Regions from separate parts of the Pseudomonas sp. MYb118 genome, predicted to be linked through region 3. Evidence: predicted binding sites of a transcription regulator. Region 3 holds the regulator's gene; each other region holds the start of a gene.
What was found. The regulator FliA, encoded in region 3, starts transcription of late flagellar genes. The targets are predictions, from matches to a motif close to CTAAAGTTTNNNNNNNNNNNGCCGNTAA.
Positions count from the first base shown of each region.

Region 1: a site for FliA is predicted at 1,005-1,032, ahead of ABVN20_RS21925 (methyl-accepting chemotaxis protein). Genes of this name have one in related genera too.
Region 2: a site for FliA is predicted at 1,294-1,321, ahead of ABVN20_RS16030 (methyl-accepting chemotaxis protein). Genes of this name have one in related genera too.

Region 1 covers NZ_JBFRXN010000003.1:110,795-113,061, forward strand. The annotation lists gene ABVN20_RS21925 (methyl-accepting chemotaxis protein) at 1-877, opposite strand, end outside; gene ABVN20_RS21930 (undecaprenyl-diphosphate phosphatase) at 1,174-2,001, shown strand; gene ABVN20_RS21935 (DUF1294 domain-containing protein) at 2,001-2,267, shown strand, end outside.
Region 2 covers NZ_JBFRXN010000002.1:2,201,347-2,203,613, forward strand. The annotation lists gene ABVN20_RS16030 (methyl-accepting chemotaxis protein) at 1-1,237, opposite strand, end outside; gene ABVN20_RS16035 (hypothetical protein) at 1,513-1,743, shown strand; gene ABVN20_RS16040 (cell division protein ZapA) at 1,740-2,042, shown strand; gene ABVN20_RS16045 (acyl-CoA dehydrogenase) at 2,175-2,267, opposite strand, start outside.
Region 3 covers NZ_JBFRXN010000001.1:23,249-25,515, reverse strand. The annotation lists gene ABVN20_RS00130 (chemotaxis response regulator CheY) at 1-219, opposite strand, end outside; gene fliA (RNA polymerase sigma factor FliA) at 387-1,127, opposite strand; gene fleN (flagellar synthesis regulator FleN) at 1,124-1,954, opposite strand; gene flhF (flagellar biosynthesis protein FlhF) at 2,065-2,267, opposite strand, start outside.

The DNA of each region.
Region 1 (2,267 bases), on a different contig from region 3:
GCTGCTGGGCCTGGGCGGCATCGTTGCCCAGCTCGCTGGACGACTGGCCCAGGGCGCCGGCCGACACTTGCAGTTGACTGATCACCCCGCGCAGCTTGGCGGTGAAGGCGTTGAAGTGATGCGCCAGTTGCGTGACTTCGTCCTGGCCGTGGGTGTCGAGGCTGCGGGTCAGGTCGCTTTCGCCGCTGGCGATGTTGGCCATGGCGTTCACGGTTTCCTGCAGGGGGCGCACGATGCTGCGGGCGATCAGGATCACCAGCAAGGCCATGACGAGGGCGATCGCCAGGCCGACACCCGACGCTTTCCACACCTGGCCCATAAACTCGGCCTGCATGTCGTCGATGTACACGCCCGAGCCGATCACCCAGCCCCAGGGTTGGAACAGTTGCACGTAGGAGGTTTTTTCCACCGGCTCGCTGGCGCCGGGTTTCGGCCAGCGATAGTCGATGGCGCCGCCGCCCTTGGCCTTGGCCAGCGCGACCATTTCGTTGAACACCGCAAACCCGTCCGGATCGCGGATCGCCGAGAGGTTCTGGCCGTCCAGTTTCTGGTTGACCGGGTGCATGATCATCACCGGGGTCAGGTCGTTGATCCAGAAATACTCGTTCTGGTCATAGCGCAGGCCGCGCACGGCACTCAGTGCCTGCTTCTGCGCCGCTTCGCGGGTGAGGGTGCCGGAGGTTTCCAGGCCGTGGTAATAGCTCAGAATACCGCTGGCGGTCTGTACCACATGCTGGGTTTTCTGCGCCTTGGCGTAAGAGAGGTCGTCGTGAATCTGCTTGAGCATCAGCACACCCAGCGTCAAAAGCATCATGACGGCGACGATCAATATGAGCCACAAACGGCGGCTGATCGACATACTGCGCAAGCTGTTCATAGCACTGTCACTCCGGTGTTTTATTTTTGTAATAAATGATCGCCAGCATCCCATCACACTTTGTCGATCGGGCATATCCGACCCAAGTCCAATAACGTGGCAGCGTTATTCAGGCTTGTCTGATAGGATTTCGGCCCCGCATGGAAAAACCTGAATCCCCGTCGATTTTTTCACGGAAATTTTATGGCTCCGTGCGGATTCTGTGCGCGCCGCCTTCCGGTGGCGCTGATTACAGTCAACGTTTTGTAATAAATACTATCGGGGCATGCCTGGGGGCATCGCTTCTTGGGGGATTGATGGATTTTTGGACCGCCTTGCAGGCATTGATTCTTGGGGTTGTGGAAGGGCTGACCGAGTTTTTGCCGATCTCCAGTACCGGACACCAGATCATCGTGGCCGACCTGCTCAACTTCGGGGGCGAGCGGGCCATCGCGTTCAACATCATCATTCAGTTGGGGGCGATCCTGGCGGTGGTGTGGGAATTTCGCCGCAAGATCCTCGACGTGGTCACCGGGTTGCCGACGCAGCCGAGCGCCCAACGGTTTACTGTCAACCTGCTGGTGGCCTTCATGCCGGCGGTGGTGCTGGGGGTGATCTTCTCCGATCTGATCCACCATTACCTGTTCAACCCGATCACCGTCGCGGCGGCGCTGGTGGTGGGTGGCATCATCATGTTGTGGGCGGAAAAGCGTCAGCATGAAGTCCACGCCGAAACCGTCGACCAGATCACCTGGAAAGACGCCCTCAAAGTCGGTTTCGCCCAGTGCCTGGCGATGATCCCGGGGACCTCGCGGTCCGGGGCCACCATCATCGGCGGCCTGTTGTTCGGCCTGTCGCGCAAGACCGCCACCGAGTTCTCGTTTTTCCTCGCCATGCCCACCATGGTTGCGGCAGCGGTGTACTCGGGGTTCAAGTACCGCCACCTGTTCGAGCCTGCCGACCTGCCGGTATTTGCCATCGGTTTCGTTACCGCGTTCATTTTCGCGATGATTGCCGTGCGGGCGTTGCTCAAATTCATCGGCAGCCACAGCTACGCGGTCTTCGCCTGGTACCGCATTGCATTCGGCCTGGTGATCCTGGCCACCTGGCAGTTCGGCTGGGTGGACTGGACGGCGGCCAAGTAATGAGTGACGGCCGCGCGCGCCGCTCTCCCGGACGTTCCTCGGGAGGGCAGATGCAGCACCCGCGGCTCAAGCTGCTGGTGTTCGCCCTGGTGTGCGCGCTGCCGCTGGCAGGTTCCGTGTCGTTCGTGCTGCGGGGGATTTCGTGGGTGCCCCTGGCAGCCTACGGCGCAGTCAGCGTGCTGGCGTTCTTCCTTTATTGGCGCGACAAGCACAAGGCGCGCACGAACAGCTGGCGTACGCCAGAGAACGTGCTGCATGCCGTGGAA
Region 2 (2,267 bases), on a different contig from region 3:
CTTCATCGGCCACCACGGCAAAGCCGCGACCGGCTTCACCGGCACGGGCCGCTTCGATGGCGGCGTTCAGGGCCAGCAGGTTGGTCTGGTCCGCCAGGCCACGGATCACATCCAGCACCTTGCCGATGTCGCGGGATTCGTTGGCCAGCTCGCCAATCAGGGTGGCGGTGCTCTGTACGTCGGTGCTCATGCGCTCAATGGCGCTGACGGTTTCCTGCACCAGATCACGGCCGTCACCCGCCGACGTGGTGGCGTTCTTCGACGCTTCGGAGGTGCTCACCGCGTTGCGGGCCACTTCTTCCACGGCACTGGTCATCTCGTTGACGGCAGTGGCGGCCTGTTCGATTTCGTTGTTCTGCTGAGTCAGGCCACGGGCGCTCTCGTCGGTGACGCTGTTGAGCTCTTCGGCGGCGGACGCCAGTTGCGTGGCCGAACCGGAAATACGTTGCAGGGTGTCGCGCAGCTTGTCCTGCATCTTGGCCATGGCGGCCAGCAGGCGGCCGGCTTCGTCCTGGCCATCGACGGTGATCGGGCGCGTCAGGTTGCCCTCGGCGATCGTTTCGGCGGCGCTCAGGGCGTTGGCGATGGGCTTGGTGATGCTGTTGGTCAGCAACCAGGCAAACAGGAAGGTCAGGGCGGTCGCGATGACCAGCAGGAGCACGACCAGATTGAACGCCGTATCGTACTGGTCGGCGGATTGCTGGTTGGTGTCGAGGGTTTGCTGGGTGTTGATCTCCAGCAGCTTGGCCAGCACGGTGTTGATGGCCTCGGAGTTGCTCAACAGGTCAGTGTTGAGCAGGTTGCGCAGGTCATCGACCTGATTGCTGCGCGACAGGGTCTTCATCCGGTCTTCGATCTGGCGGTATTGCCCCAGCAGCTGCACGTATTGATCGTAGGCGGCGCGCTCTTGCGGGCTGGCGATCAGTTTTTCGTAAATGGCCTGGGCGGTGCGGATCTGTTGGTTGCGCATGTCCAGCAGGTCCATGGTCTTCTGCTGGACGTCCGCCTCGCGGTTCACCAGCAGGCGGTAGGAGAGCACGCGCAGGCGCAGGGTCAGTTGGGTGAACTCGTCGAGCGCCTTGATGCTGGGCACGCTGTTGCTGGCAATGTCCTCGGCGGCGCCGCGAATCTTGCTCATCTGATTCAAGGCGAACACGCCGAGGATCATCATCAAACCGCCAATCAGGGCAAAGCTGAGGAACGCCCGCGGGGCGATATTCGTATTACGAAGGGACATGGTGGGTACCGAAAATGAGCGCGCCCGTGCGGCGCTGAAACTGAGGTCTGCGTGACTTATCGGTCATACGACTAAAGTCTTGAGGGTGGCACCTTTATATTGCAGATCATCCGTGGCGACGAAGTGCAGGAACCAGATCCGCCAATCAGAGTCTCTAGGGTTCGCCGAGGAAGGCACCCGCCAGGAAAATCAAGGGCTTGCGCCGTTGCAGCCCTGGCATCCGTGGTGACTTTTCTTTATCGTACGCGCCCTTTGAAAATGCCTGGAAAATCAAAATGTTGGAAGCATCCCTCAGCCAATTGGAACAACTGGTCAGCGACCTCGTGCAACAGAATCAGAGCCTGCTTGGCACCAATCAGGCCCTGAGCGCGGAACTGGCCGGGCTCAAGGATGAAAACGAAAGCCTGCAACTGAACCTGATGGAGCAGGAAGAGAAACACGGTGCCACTGCCGCTCGCATCCAGGCCCTGGTTGAACGTGTCAGCGCCGGTCCGGTCAGCGCATGAGTGTCGCTGGCGCGGGGGTGAAAGTCGTCTCGATCCTGGGGGAGGACTATTCGATCAAGGCACCGGCCGGGGAAGAACAGACCCTGCTCGATGCGGCGATGATGCTCAAGGCGGCCCTGGCCGAGACCAAGCGCAAGTACCCGACGCTGATCGGTGACCGGCTGCTGGTGCTGGCCGCGATGAATCTGTGCTCGCAACAGATCGAAATGCAGAAGCGGCACAAGCTGGAACTCGACCGTTACCAAGAGCAAGTCAGCGCCACGGTTGAAGTGATCGCCAAGACGATCAATCAGGGTTGAGTCAGGCGTTGGCTGTGCTGACGCCATCGTCGGATCGCCGCCCGGAGCAAGCCCGCTCCCACAGGTTTCCCGAACCCCCTGTAGGAGCGGGCTTGCCCGCGATAGGATTTCAGCCGCGCTACAAAACCCGGATCAGAACCACTCATCCTGCATGTTCAGGCAAACATCGTCCCGAGCCTCAAGAATCGCCAGCTCATGGTGGCAACCCGGTACTTCCCAGGTCAG
Region 3 (2,267 bases):
GAGCTTTTCATCGGCGCGCACGTGGCGCAGCAGATCAATGCCGGTCATGCCAGGCATGTTCCAGTCGGTTACCAGAAAGTCGATGCTTCCGCTGTTGAGGACCGGAATGGCGGTGGTGCCATCGTCGGCCTCGACCGTGTTGGTGAACCCAAGGTCACGCAACAGGTTCTTAATGATCCGCCGCATCGTTGAGAAGTCATCAACGATGAGGATTTTCATGTTCTTGTCCAATTCGACCTCCAAGCAGTCTTAAACGCGCCCAGCACCTGGACGCGCCATTTCAATCAATTTGGCAAAGCACTCAATGACTGTCTGGAGCACAACAGATCGAGACCGGTGCGGTTCAACACCACACCAGCCACGTTCGCAGTGTCCCCACACTGCCTTCAGCGCGCTCGCCACTCCCCCAAACGCCCCCGCAAACGGGCTGCGCACTGGCTATGTAACTGGCTGACCCGAGATTCGCTGACTCCCAGGACCTCACCGATTTCCTTGAGATTCAACTCTTCGTCGTAGTACAGCGCCAACACCAGTCGCTCGCGCTCCGGCAAATTGGCAATCGCGTCCGCCAGCGCCGCCTGGAAGCGTTCATCTTCCAGATCGCGTGACGGCTCGAGATGAGCACTCGCGCCATCCTCGTGCAGACCTTCGTGTTCGCCGTCCTGCAAAAGATCGTCGAAACTGAATAACCGGCTGCCCAGGGTGTCGTTCAAAATCCCGTAATAATCATCGAGACTCAATTGGAGTTCGGCCGCAACTTCGTGATCTTTAGCGTCACGGCCGGTTTTAGCTTCAATCGAGCGAATTGCGTCGCTGACCATGCGGGTATTGCGGTGGACCGAACGTGGCGCCCAGTCCCCCTTGCGCACTTCATCGAGCATGGCGCCGCGGATGCGGATGCCCGCGTACGTCTCGAAACTCGCGCCCTTGCTGGCGTCGTATTTGGTCGACACTTCCAGCAGGCCGATCATCCCGGCCTGGATCAGGTCTTCGACCTGCACACTGGCAGGCAGACGCGCCAGCAAGTGGTAGGCAATGCGTTTGACCAGGGGCGCGTAACGCTCGATCAGCTCGTACTGCGCGTCACGCGCCGACTTCTTGTAGAGGTTGTAACCGCTGGCTGTCATAGCACCGGTCCTGCCGTTTGTTGCACGAGACGCTCGACGAAAAATTCCAGATGCCCACGCGGGTTGGCGGGCAGTGGCCAGGTATCGACCTTTTGCGCGATAGCCTTGAAGGCCAGGGAGCACTTGGAACGCGGGAAAGCTTCATACACGGCGCGTTGCTTCTGCACAGCCTTGCGCACGCTTTCGTCGTAAGGCACGGCGCCCACGTATTGTAGGGCGACGTCAAGGAAACGATCCGTGACCTTTGTCAACTTGGCGAACAGGTTGCGCCCTTCCTGCGGGCTCTGGGCCATGTTGGCCAGGACGCGGAAGCGGTTCATGCCGTAATCGCGGTTGAGCAGCTTGATCAGGGCATAGGCGTCTGTGATCGAGGTCGGCTCGTCGCAGACCACCAGCAGGACTTCCTGGGCGGCGCGGACAAAACTGACTACCGAGTCACCAATACCCGCAGCGGTGTCGATCACCAGCACATCGAGGTTGTCGCCGATATCGCTGAACGCCTGGATCAGGCCGGCATGCTGGGCCGGGCTCAGGTGCACCATGCTCTGGGTGCCGGAAGCCGCCGGAACGATACGGATACCGCCAGGCCCTTGCAGCAATACGTCGCGCAGCTCACAGCGGCCTTCGATCACGTCGGCCAGGGTACGTTTGGGCGTCAGCCCCAGCAGAACGTCGACGTTCGCCAGCCCCAGATCGGCGTCCAGCAGCATGACGCGCCGGCCGAGCTCAGCTAGAGCCAGGGACAAGTTCACTGACACGTTAGTCTTGCCGACGCCACCTTTGCCGCCGGTCACCGCGATCACCTGTACGGGATGCATGCTGCCCATGTTATTTCTTTACCTTGTCTTGCATAGACGGAGGCCACATTACTGGCTGCGCGTTCTCAAAAGGAACAATGCATGGCAGACCATCGATGTAGGTACAAAAACTATTCACCTCAGCCGACCTGCTTGGACGGACTGTGGTAGATATCAGCGAACATGTCAGCCATGGCTTCTTCGCTGGGTTCTTCCTGCATTTGCACGCTGACGGCGCGACTGACCAGTTGATGACGACGCGGCAGATGCAGGTCATCCGGAATCCGCGGTCCATCGGTCAGGTAAGCCACCGGCAATTCATGACTGATTGCCAGGCTCAACA